DNA from 3 places in the Mesobacillus sp. AQ2 genome. Region 3 is predicted to be linked to each of the others. Evidence: predicted binding sites of a transcription regulator. Region 3 holds the regulator's gene; each other region holds the start of a gene.

Region 1 (4,292 bases), 660 kb from region 3:
ACCCTTTCCAGGACTTATAATATTTCCACACAGTCCTTTGCTTCCTGGATGAAGGACGAATTGATCGATTTCTGGGTCAATTATGCAATGATGTTTGTGATTGTCATTGTCCTGTACTGGCTTATGAACAAGTTCAAGCGCTTTTGGTGGCTGGTTGCCTGGCTGGTTTCCGTGCCGTTCACTTTGTTTATCATGTTCCTGCAACCTGTTGTGATCGATCCGTTGTACAATGATTTTTCTCCGCTGAAAAATAAAGAGCTGGAGGCAAAGATTCTTGATCTTGCCGGTCAGGCAAAAATCCCTGCGGAACATGTATTCGAAGTGGATATGGCAGAAAAGACTAATGCCCTTAATGCCTATGTGACGGGAATCGGATCCAATTCAAGGATCGTCCTCTGGGATACGACATTGAATAAATTGAATGATGACCAAATCTTGTTCATAATGGCCCATGAAATGGCCCATTACGTGGAGAAACATATATATATCGGGATTGGCGGATACCTATTGCTGTCCCTGTTCGGTCTCTACTTTGTCTCGAAATTGATGAATTGGGCAGTCGAACGATGGGGCAAGGAATTCAAACTGGAGCATCCTGGTGACTTGAGGTCGCTGCCGTTGTTCCTGATGTTCCTATCGATGATCATGTTTGCCGCAAGTCCTGTCTCTAACCTTGTGTCACGCTACCAGGAAACTCGTGCAGACCGGTACGCAATCGAAATGACGGATAACACCGGTGCGGCGATTTCTGCTTTCCAGGAACTGACGAAGGCGGGACTCAGTCAGGTTGATCCGCCTTGGCTGGTGAAAATCTTCCGCTACGGCCATCCAACCATGCTGGAGAGAATTTCGAGACTTGAGGAGTATGAAATTCAGAAGAGAAATGAAATGGAAGATGAATAGCTACCGTGGGAACCCTCAAGCCGAGGGTTTCTTTTTTCATTTAAAAGGATTAAACGCATTTTTATTTCAAGATAATAAAAAACCCCCGATATAGGGGATTTCACTCATTTAAGTTCCAAATTGTTTGTTGAGATCTTTCAACTCTTCCGTCAAATTCAAAAACAGGATTTTGTCACGGTCATCTATCGCTTTGTCGATTCTGGTCATCAATTTTTCTCTTTTGGTATTCAGTTGAATTTCTGAGATTAACATGTCAACATACAGGTCCAGAACAAATGATTCCTTGGCTTTTATGCGTTTCATCACACTGGCCTTCATGGTATCAGAATACGATTTCTCTTTCATTGACCTCACCTCTTAGACCTTTTTTATATTATATGGAGGATTGAAAAGATAATCAACTAAATTTTTATAATTTTTAGAAAATTTTTATCAGAATATTAATTGTGGCTAAAAACGGAACTTTATCTGTTTTTAAAGAAAATTTTAGCAATTATGTTAAAATAGGGTGTAAGGTATTTTTAGGAGGTGAAGGAATGACAGGGAACTCAAGGAATTTAGTAGAAGAATATGAAATAAACCCTTTTACGATGATTATTCTACCTGAAGAATACGGCAGCAGGATTTACTCGAGGGTCATTGAACTGGAGGAGGAGTATGTATCCCCTTTCAGGCCGATAGATATTATCAAAAAAAGCTGCAGATATTTTGGAAGCAGTTATGAAGGCAGGAAAGAAGGAACGAAACAGCTTACCGGGATCACCCATAAAACCCCGATCATTATCGACCCTATAAGCTCCATCTATTTCATGCCGACAAGCTCACCCACAAAGCCGGACTGCATTTGGGTATCACATGAGCATGTGTTGTTCCATAAGAAAGTGGATGCCCAAAGTACACAAGTTACCTTCAGGAACAAGAAGACCAGGATTCTGCCGGTATCCCATCATTCATTCGAAAATCAGCTGCTTCGGACATCCATGCTGCGCACAAAATTCATGCAGCGGATGAAAGAAACTGAACGGAAAGCACTGTACCTTCTGCACGGTCCTAAATTCAATGACTCGCAAGGCTATCCTCATGTCAATCTGGTCAGTGAGGTATATAAAGACTAAAAAGCTAAGGGGAATCCGGCTGGTCAGCCGGATTCTTTTTCAATTGTTCCCAAAGCAGGCTTAAATCGTTTGAAAAGGTAGTGTACCATCAATTCCTGGACTTTGTTGCGGATGCGGGGATTGAAATAATTATGGTGTTCTTCGTATCCTTTGTAAATGAAGAGAAACATGGTGAAGGCATCATCCCGTTTTACTTCCTCAACCTTCAGCTGATTCTTTTTAAGGTAGGTTTTCACTTGTGCGAGCTCTTTCTGTACGGCTTTCATTGTTTCTTCGATTAGCTCCAAATAAGGCTTTTTTAATTTAAATGGACTATTTTCAACGACAGAAAGATCCCGATTGAGCACGACCAGCACCATCGGCAAATAGATGGCCTGTTCCATCATATCGCGGTCTTTTTCAGGAATCCTTGTCATTTTGCTCTGCCCCTTCAATATAAAATAAGAACATCTGTTCGTAATTATCGTAATGGATTTTGAACAGGATTTCAAGAGGATAAAAAATTTTCTTGTATTAACATCTTTTCCAAAATGACAGTAAACTTACAGCGTTGCTGAATAAGCACCTAAAAAGTTTCTTTCTAGAGCAGGAAATATATTTCTGTTAACGAAATAATAATGTAGCAGCATCAATTTTACATTGGAAGGATGGCTAGCAGGATGGAAAAAAGATTGATCAAGGCAGAAGATTTATTTGAATTGAAATCCGTCACAGATCCCCAGTTTTCGCCTGATGGTAAAAAGTGTGTGTTTGTGCAGACTGAGATGTTGGAGAAGAAGAATGATTATGCCTCCAATCTATACATAATTGATATAGACAAAGGCGGGGAGCCGAAACAATGGACCTATGGGGAAAACCGCAGTCAAACACCACGATGGTCACCGGACGGCACGAAGCTCACATTCGTTTCGAACCGCAGCGGGAAGAATCAAATTTTTGTCCTGGATGCAGCTGGCGGTGAGGCAATGCAGGTGACTGATTTCGAGAATGGTGCCAGTGGCCCAGTGTGGTCTCCGGACGGTAAAAAAATTGCTTGTTCCGTCTCATTAAAACCGGATGAGGATTTGTTTGAGAAAGCAGACGAAAAAAAGGATGACAAGAAACAAGAACCGTTCGTTGCTGAGGAAATGAAATATAAATCAGACTCTGCTGGCTTCTGGGATGGGAAGTACAGGCAGACTGTCATTGTGAATGTTGTAGATGGAGAGGCGGAGGTGGTTGCAAAAGGAGAAGCAGACTACCATTTGCAGTGCTGGTCTCCTGATGGCAAGAGTCTTGTATTGTCGGCGGATGAGTCGCCGGAACGGGATTTTTCATTTAAGAGCGACCTATTGCTGATGGACATCAAGTCAGGAGACAAAACAAAGATTACAAATGGCAAAGGGTACTTTGGCAATGCAGTTTTTTCTCCAGATGGAAAATACATTGGCTATATAGGGCATGAAAGGGAATTTGAGAATGCCACTTTAAGCCAGTTATATATTCGGGACATGGAGACTGGGAATGTGCAATGCATTACGGAAAACATGGATATCCTTGTCGGTGACGCTGTTGCGGCGGATTTCCAACAGGGAGCCCACAGTCCGGGGTTGATTTGGGGTGATGACAGTGAAAGCCTATATTTCCTGGCGACCGACCAGGGAAACACTGTTTTATATTTCGCTAACTTAAATGGAGAAGTGTACCCAGCGCTACTCGATCAGCAGCATGTATATGGTTATACACTGGACAGGAAAAATCAGAGGATTGTTGCCGCGATCAGCAACCCGGTGCTTCCTGGGGAACTGTTCCAACTGGAAGTAACCACTGGTGAAATGAAGCAGTTGACCTCAGTGAACGAAAAGTTCCTGGATTCCATTACTTTATCTCAGCCAGAACAGATTTCATTCCAGGCTGGTGACGGCACGCCCCTCCATGGATGGATCATGAAGCCAGCTGGCTATGAAGAGGGCAAAAAGTATCCGCTGATTCTTGAAGTTCACGGCGGCCCGCACGCAATGTATGCAAACTCTTATTTCAACGAGTTCCAGGTCCTCGCGGCAGAAGGCTATGGAGTTCTTTATATCAATCCGCGCGGCAGCCACGGCTATGGGCAGCAATTTGTCAATGCCGTGCGCGGTGATTATGGCGGCGGAGACTACCAGGATGTCATGGATGCCGTCGATTATGCGCTGAAAAACTACGATTTCATTGACAAGGACCGTTTGGGAGTGACCGGCGGCAGCTATGGCGGATTCATGACAAACTGGATCGTCGGCCATACAGACAGATTCA
Region 2 (4,292 bases), 1.2 Mb from region 3:
ATGAATCCCTTTTTGTCACCATCAAATGGTTTCGCTTCTGGTCCGGAAAGTACCTTGCTTGCCTCAACCCGCTCTTGCTTCATGGCCGAAATAAAACGCGCGAAAACGGATTCCGTAATGATAGGCAGCGGAACCCCAAGGTCTAGCGCACTCTGGCTTGTCCATTTTCCTGTTCCTTTTTGGCCTGCAGTATCAAGGATTACGTCGACAAGCGGTTTGCCTGTTTCGTCGTCCTTTTTTGTGAAAATATCAGCTGTGATTTCAATCAAGTAGCTGTCCAGCTCACCTTTATTCCATTCAGCGAACACTTCATGCAGCTCTTCAGCACTCAAGCCAAGAACATGCTTCAGCATGAAATAAGATTCTGCGATCAGCTGCATGTCGCCATACTCGATTCCATTGTGGACCATTTTTACATAATGGCCCGCTCCATCAGGACCAATATATGTTGTGCACGCGTCCCCATTGACCTTAGCAGCAATATCCTGGAAGATCGGCGAAACCAGCTCATATGCCTCCTTTTGCCCACCAGGCATGATGGAAGGTCCATGCAGTGCGCCTTCCTCCCCTCCAGATACCCCGGTGCCAATGAAGTGAAGTCCAAGCTCGCTCAATTCTTTGTTCCGCCGCTGTGTATCGGCAAAATATGTATTACCGCCATCGATGATGATATCGCCCTTTTCAAGATGAGGCTTCAATTGATCGATTGTCGCGTCGGTCGCAGCCCCGGCCTTTACCATCAGCAAGATTTTCCGCGGTTTCTCGAGGGATTCAACAAATTCTTCGATTGAAAACGTTCCGTAAATGTTCTTGCCTTCCGTTTCGGCGAGCATTTCATCCGTCTTTTCTCTAGAACGATTATAAACGGAAACAGAATACCCACGGCTTTCAATATTCATCGCAAGGTTTTTCCCCATAACAGCGAGGCCAATGACTCCGATTTGCTGTTTTGACATCATTCCAACTTCCTTCCTTTTTCATAACTGGTTTTTAAAAACTTACAAACTAATGTAACAATGAATCCAGGGTGGTGCAAACAATAGGCTTCATCCCTCTATATTTTGACTTAACCTCTGGAAGCTAAACAACTTTAATAGTCTTTTTTCTCGGTATCGCCATTTCTTTTGCGGTCCTGAAGAAAATCCTTATTAAAGCTTGTGCCAGCCTTGGGGTTTTCCCTTGAAGAGTGCTTCTTCACCTGTAAACCAGCGCTTTCGATAATACTTTTACCGTATTTTTCACGCAGCTGGCTCATCGTATTGATCAAAGGCTCTTTTTTTGCATCCTGTTCGTAAGAAAACAAGTCGAGCTGCTTAACAGCCTGATCTGCCTCTAGCAGATCTGTTCCGGTGATTCCGAGCAAGCGGACAGGATCACCGTTCCAATGCTTTAAAAATAAAGCTTTTGCCGCAGCAGCAATGTCGTCTTTCTTTGAAACCGGGTTCGGGAGCTTTTGGCTTCTTGTGATCGTTTTTCTGTCCTTAAAGCGGATCATGATGCTAATGGTGGTTGCGACAGCTTCCTTTCTCTTCATCCTGGCAGCTACCTGCTCTGATAAGCCATCAAGGACCTTCAGGAGTTCATGCTGATTCGAGAGATCTCTCGGCAGGGTTGTTGAATTGCCGATACTCTTGAAGTCATAGACGGATTCGGGATCCACCATTCTATTATCCTGACCGTTGGCTCTATTTTTCAGCTTCAGGCCATTAATCCCTAACAGGGCTTTCAATTGGATATCATTTGCTTTTGCCAGGTCGCCAATAGATTGAATACCGATGCTTTTTAGTTTGTCCGCGGTTTTCGTTCCTACTCCATGCATCTCTCCGGCTCCGAGCGGCCATAGGATCCGAGGGATATCCCGTTTTCTTAAAATCGTGATCCCCAATGGTTTTTTCATATCGGAAGCTGTTTTCGCCAGGAATTTATTAGGGGCGATTCCAATGCTGCATGGCAAATCAAGCTGCTCGAGAATCCGTTTCTGAATGCTCTCAGCTATCTCCAATGGTGCCCCGATGTCAGCGCAATCCGTAATATCCATATACCCTTCATCAATGGAAACAGGTTCCACCAGCTCGGTATATTGGCGTAAAATATCGAACATAGCACCAGACGCAGCCCGGTACCTGTCAAAATTCGGTGTTTTTATGATTAACTCAGGGCAGAGCTTTTTTGCTTCCCACAACGGCATGGTTGTCTTTACTCCGAATTTCCTTGCTTCATAGCTGCAAGTTACAATGATTCCCCGCCGTTCCTCAGGGTTGCCTGCAATGGCCAGGGGTTTTCCCTTCAGTTCAGAATCATAAGCCATTTCTACGGAAGCATAGAAACTGTTCATATCAACATGTAAAATGACTCTGCCCTTTTTTGGATACATCTCTTTCATATCAGCCACTTCCCAAATATACGTTCCATTCTAGTTTATCAAAAATAGCGATCATATACTTAATCGAAGTTTGGATGGCAAATGTGAATTTTATGTGAAGATAAAATGGAAAAGATTAAAGATTCCGCTGGGAAACCCGATAAAATCAATAAATAGATATACAAAGACGGGGGAGTTTTTATGCAGCATTGGTCCATTGGCAGAAAGTATGCAAGCGTTTTCGCATTTATCATGGTCATTTTCCTGGGCAGCTTTATTTATTTGTCCAGTGTTTTGAGCAACCTACAAGATGCGATCGACCTTGCAGAGGAGAAAAGTGATTACGCTATCATGATCAGCGAAATGGGGGCCACTTTTCGCCAGAAATACATTATTATTACTGACTACATAACCGAACCAAAACCAGAGCTTCTTACACTTTATAAAAAAGAAGCGGAACAGTTTGATGCCTCAGCTGAAAAACTGAAAGCAAATGTGAAAACGGAAAATGCACAAACGCTATTCGAGGCAATCGTCAAAACAGATAAGCATATGGACAAAATCTGGTCTGATGAAATTTTAAAGACTGTGGATGAATTTAGGCAAAACGGAGAACAGGTTGATATCTTCACCCAAATCAGTCTTGCGAACAAAGCTGAAACCATCAGGGATATGAATATCGAGAAATTAAACCAGTTACAGACGGCAATCCTGGATGACAGGACGACAATCATGAATGAAACTCATTCTTCAATTGCTTCCATGATCCGTAATACTTTCATCCTTATCATCATCGCCTTTATCATCTCTTCTGTGGCAATGTACTTTGTCTCCCGCAGCATCAGCAAAAATCTTAAGGATGTTGTTGCTTACTGCAAGAAGCTCGCAGCCGGGGAACTGAATGTAAAAGCGCTGCAGGCAAAGAACAAGGACGAAGTCGGCCAGATCATCCAAGCAATGAATCAATTATCCGGTAACCTTAAAGCTTCCATTTCCAGCATACTTTTGTCATCTGACCAGGTAAATGAAATGTCGAGAAATCTAAAGGAAAATGCGGAGGCCACCACAGAAGCAAACAATGAAATTACGACATCAATCATGCAGGTTGCCTCTGCCTCAGATGAGCAGGTTAAGATTTCGGAACGCACCAATGAAGCAGTCGAAAATGTGTCTTCACAATTAATCGAAGTTACTGGATCAATGCAGGAGACCCTGCAAACGACTTCAGATACGAAGCAAAAGATTGAACAGGGAAAACTATATGCTATCAATGTGACGGAACAAATGGATGAAATCAATGGAAAAGTAACAGAACTGGCCAAAGTGATTCACTCCCTGAAAAACAATTCTCAGGAAATTCATCGAATCATTGAAATTATCACTGATATATCAAACCAGACAAATTTATTGGCATTGAATGCAGCGATTGAAGCGGCAAGAGCCGGGGAGCATGGGAAAGGCTTCGGTGTGGTGGCCCAGGAAGTGCGCAAACTTGCCGAACAATCAGCTGGAGCGGCAGACAGCATCCGCACAATCCTTGAACAAACTGGAAAAGAAACGAACCTGGCCGTAAATGTCATGGATGAAAGCCAGGTGACCGTCCAAAAAGGCAATGAACTTGTTGAGAAAGTTGCGGCCACCTTCACAGAAATAGCTCAATCAATCGAGGAAGTCAGCTTGAAGGGAGACACTGTCAGCAGTGCTGTCACGAGTGCGAATGAAAAGATTGAATTCATGGCGCAGTCTGCGACCGAGGTCATCACTGCATCTTCAAAGTCTGCGCAATTCCTCGAGCAGGTAGCAGCTACAACAGAGGAACAAAACGCAACCATGCAAGAACTGTTGGAATCATCCAGCAAATTGTCCAGCATGGCCGAGAACCTGAGAAAGTCATTCTCCAGTTTCAAACTATAACTAAAACAAGCTGACC
Region 3 (4,292 bases):
TTGAATCATATAGAACAATCATTTTACCCAATTTAAGGTGAGCTGCAAGTGAAGCTGCCTCAGCAGAAACGCCTTCCATAAGATCGCCATCACCGCAGATACTATATGTATAGTGATCAACGATATTGTAGTTATCCTTATTATAAACAGCAGCCAGGTGACGTTCAGCCATCGCCATACCAACCGCCATGGCAATTCCCTGGCCAAGCGGTCCGGTTGTTGCGTCTACACCGGCAGTGTGTCCAAACTCAGGATGTCCTGGTGTCTTGCTTCCCCACTGACGGAATTGCTTAATATCTTCCATTGATAGATCATAACCTGCAAGGTGCAGTAAGCTGTATAGCAGCATAGATCCGTGTCCGGCAGACAAGACAAACCGATCGCGGTTGAACCATTCTGGATTCTTAGGGTTGATATTCATATAACGAGTCCATAATGTGTAAGCCATCGGTGCTGCCCCCATCGGCATGCCTGGATGGCCGGAATTTGCTTTTTCAATCGCATCAATTGATAAAGTACGAATGGAATCAATTGAAAGCATATCAATTTCTTTAAACATTTAATACATCCTTTCTATAGGTACTGGCTACATCATTAATATTATAGCGAGAGAAATTATTATACAACAAATTATGCCTGAAGGAGACAGAAAACGCCGTATTGTTATTTATTTTGACACATACTCGCTGTACTTATGTAAGCAAACGCTTCAGATGAAGACGGAATATAGATTTTGACATAGAAGCTAAGAGGCCTTTAAAATTGTTCCATTGCTGATTTTTCACTTCAGTAGTCGAATATAACATTCAGTTTTTTCATCTGTCATGCTTCCAAAATAAAAATGGAATACATTCTCTCATGTATTCCAAATTGAATATATTAATGAAGTTTATTCTTCAATTTTTCTTCTTTTAGTTTTTCAGGTGTAACATCATTGCCTTCTGGATCAACAATGGTAACTCCCTTTAGTGTATTCAGCATAGAAGAACGGAATGACTGGAGATACTCGGCTCGAAGCTTTGTCTGTTCCTTTGCTTCCTCTTCTGTCAGCGTTGATGTTTTTGCTTTCCTTGCCAGTTCATTGATTCTAGCAATTTTATCACTTGATAGCATTGTAAAGCTCCTTTGTGTAAAAAATTACGTCAAATGACATCTTACTAAATTTTTTCTAGTTTTACAAGAAAGGAGCCTCATTCCTCATTTGATTCTATATGTTCAAGGTATCGCCGATTCACTGTTGCCTTGGATACATTGTAGCCAAATCCTTTCAGAGTAGCGGCAATTTCAGCAAAAGTAAGGCCATTATTCCGCAGCCTGACAATCTCTGCTATCGGCATATCTTTACGTTCCCTGCCGGAATGCTCGCCCTGATTTTTGAGATTGCGCTGAGGCTTGTATCCATGTTCAACCGCACGTTTCATTCCGCGTTTAATCTTTATGTTATGGATTTTCCTCTGATATTCTTCTACCATACTGACAATCTGGAGCACCATGGAATCCGATTCAGAAAGCTGAAGTTCCCCGCTGTGAGAGATGCTGTATAACTTAACGTTCTCCTTTAATATGCAATGGAGAATAGCTACCTTTGCATTACCCCTGCCAAGTCTGGTCTCATCCTGAATCAATACGGCACCGACTGACTTGTCCTTTATCAGCTCCAGCAGTTCAAGGATCCCGTCCCTTTCAAGGTCATACCCGCTGGCTTGTTCCTTGATGATGTTCATCACTTCAAATCCATACTGTTCTGCAAGGCGGAGCAATTCTTCCTCCTGCCTGGCAAGCGAAGTTTCCTGCGTTTCTTTCGTGGTACTTACCCGGCAATAAATAATCGCTTTCATGCTGTCACCTGATTCTATGTACAAATTATCTTTCAGCCCCGGCAATCTGTGTTGGCTCCAGATATTCAGCCGTCACCGGGATGACAAGTTCATCTCCCGGAAAAACCCTTTCTCCAACAATCCCATTTTCCTTTTCTACCCAGCTCACGAAATCATTTTTCGATAAACGATGCTCACTGGCGTACGTCTCTGCAATCTCCCATAGTGACTGCCCTTCTTCTATAGTAACAGTTATGTATGCATCATCGTTATGTAAATTTGCTTTTGCCACCAGCGAAAAAATCAGGCTGACAGCAAGAAGGATTAAAGCGTAAGAATAGTTTTCCCATAGTCTTTTCATAATCGACACTCCCTAACGAATATATGTTCGCCTATTTGATTTTTATTATAATACGAACATTTGTTTTGTGTCAACTCAAAATTCGAACTTATGTTTGTATCTATCAAATAGACATGGTATAATTAGGACAAGAAAAAATACGAGGTGCGTGAATATGACAAAGTTATCAAAGCGGCAACAAGATATTTTTGAATTCATAAAAGGTGAAGTCAAGAAAAAAGGATATCCGCCATCCGTACGTGAAATCGGCGAAGCAGTTGGACTGGCATCAAGTTCCACGGTACACGGCCACCTTGCAAGGCTCGAAAGCAAAGGGCTGATCAGACGCGATCCAACAAAACCGCGTGCAATTGAAATACTGGAAATCGAAGAGGAAAACCGTATCCCTAAATATAATGTTGTCAACGTGCCTGTTGTCGGTAAAGTAACAGCCGGTATGCCAATTACGGCTATTGAGAATGTTGAAGAATACTTCCCGCTTCCAGACCGCCTTGTTCCTCATGATGAGCAGGTTTTCATGCTCGAAATCATGGGTGACAGTATGATAGAGGCTGGTATCCTGGATGGAGATTATGTAATCGTCAAGCAGCAAAAGACAGCCAATAACGGAGACATTGTAGTAGCAATGACTGAGGATGACGAAGCAACTGTTAAACGTTTCTTCAAGGAGAAGGACTATTTCAGGCTCCAGCCGGAAAATTCATCAATGGAACCGATTATCCTTCGGAATGTATCGATTCTTGGTAAAGTCATTGGTGTATACCGTCATATGCACTAAAAAGCAAGCGGACTCCGCTTGCTTTTTTTCGTTCTATCAAACTTTTATTTTTTTAAAGGTTCTATGAAAAAAGCATATTCCTTTCCAAAGTAGGTACAAGCCCTGACAACTTGTCCCTTTCCGAATAAGATATCGTGTATTTTAGCTATGGAAGAAGTTTAAGCTCGAATGGGATCCAATCTAATAATAACGATTCAGCAGGAGTTTTTTACTCTAACCGCAACAACAAACAGGTAAGGGCGACAATTGATTTTGAAGATCTTTGCCGTGCTGACCGTCGTTGCATTATCAATGACTTGGTTGCTGGTGCTCAGGATGAGAATGATCGTGACCGCGATGATAGAAAGTGCGGATGCAGAGACTAATTTCCGCAAAAAAATCCCGAAAGGCTTGGACCTTTCGGGATTTCCCCTATACTAATGAATGCCACTAACAGGAAGCACTGCTGTTATTTCTTCCATAAATTCTGCTTTTTGCTTACCAGTAAGCCATAAATGGACGGCACCTTCGTCCTGGCTGCTCCTGATCAACCTGCCTATTCCCTGTCTTAACCGAAGCAGCATGTATGGAACGTCTACTTCTGCAGAAGGGTTGGCCGCATGCTTCCTTTTTGCCTGGAAGACCGGGTCATGAGGCGGGAATGGCAATGAAGCAATGATGACCTGGGTCAATGATTCACCGGGGACATCAAGACCTTCCCATAAACTGTATGAGCAAAGTACAGTGCTTTTGACATTCTGGAAGTCTTTTACGGTTTCACTAATCTCACGGTCGCCTTCAAACAGGATGTCAAAATCCCACTCCTGTTGATCGGACCATACTCTGAACCTTTCCATTTCCTGCATGGAAGAAAACAAAACCAGTGAGCTCCCGCTTGCAGTACGCAGATCCGTACCTATTTTCTCCCATTTTTGATTTTCAGCATCCTGAACATGCACTTTAATTTCCATTTGCTCTTGATAATCAAACGGTGATGCAACCGTGAAGGAAGTATATTTTTCAATTCCGAGACTCTTCGCTATATAGTTGAAGTCCCCTACCTGGGATAAAGTTGCTGAAGAAAAAACAAACGGGATATTTTGTGCAAAAACTTCTTTTTTCAGAATGTCCTCTACCAGACGAGGCATGATGACGAGTGAAGACTGAACTTCATTCTCTTCAAGCCAGAAAATCCCTTCATCGTTCTTCAGGAAGATCGATAGACCATATGCAAAAAACTCGAGATATTCTTCCATGATTTTTAAGTGGTATTCATCAATCAGGAACATTTCTGCGTCAAATACCAGCTGGTCCATTAATTCGCTGACCTTCTTTTCCAAAGTTTCAGCTGTCTTCC

The links. The regulator LexA, encoded in region 3, represses DNA repair genes until DNA is damaged. The targets are predictions, from matches to a motif close to CGAACATATGTTCG.
Region 1: the regulator LexA is predicted to act here: its motif matches at 2,462-2,475, upstream of QNH36_RS06775 (YhjD family protein).
Region 2: the regulator LexA is predicted to act here: its motif matches at 2,397-2,410, upstream of QNH36_RS16245 (DNA polymerase IV).

The regions. Positions count from the first base shown of each region.
Region 1 is NZ_CP126080.1:1,362,787-1,367,078, forward strand. It holds gene QNH36_RS06760 (M48 family metallopeptidase) at 1-903, shown strand, start outside; gene QNH36_RS06765 (IDEAL domain-containing protein) at 1,012-1,248, opposite strand; gene QNH36_RS06770 (competence protein ComK) at 1,440-2,018, shown strand; gene QNH36_RS06775 (YhjD family protein) at 2,042-2,434, opposite strand; gene QNH36_RS06780 (S9 family peptidase) at 2,678-4,292, shown strand, end outside.
Region 2 is NZ_CP126080.1:3,210,418-3,214,709, forward strand. It holds gene gndA (NADP-dependent phosphogluconate dehydrogenase) at 1-956, opposite strand, end outside; gene QNH36_RS16245 (DNA polymerase IV) at 1,091-2,383, opposite strand; gene QNH36_RS16250 (methyl-accepting chemotaxis protein) at 2,564-4,276, shown strand.
Region 3 is NZ_CP126080.1:2,019,332-2,023,623, reverse strand. It holds gene tkt (transketolase) at 1-559, opposite strand, end outside; gene QNH36_RS09980 (DUF896 domain-containing protein) at 880-1,113, opposite strand; gene QNH36_RS09975 (YneB family resolvase-like protein) at 1,191-1,838, opposite strand; gene yneA (cell division suppressor protein YneA) at 1,864-2,178, opposite strand; gene lexA (transcriptional repressor LexA) at 2,333-2,956, shown strand; gene QNH36_RS09960 (hypothetical protein) at 3,091-3,321, shown strand; gene QNH36_RS09955 (ATP-dependent DNA helicase) at 3,373-4,292, opposite strand, start outside.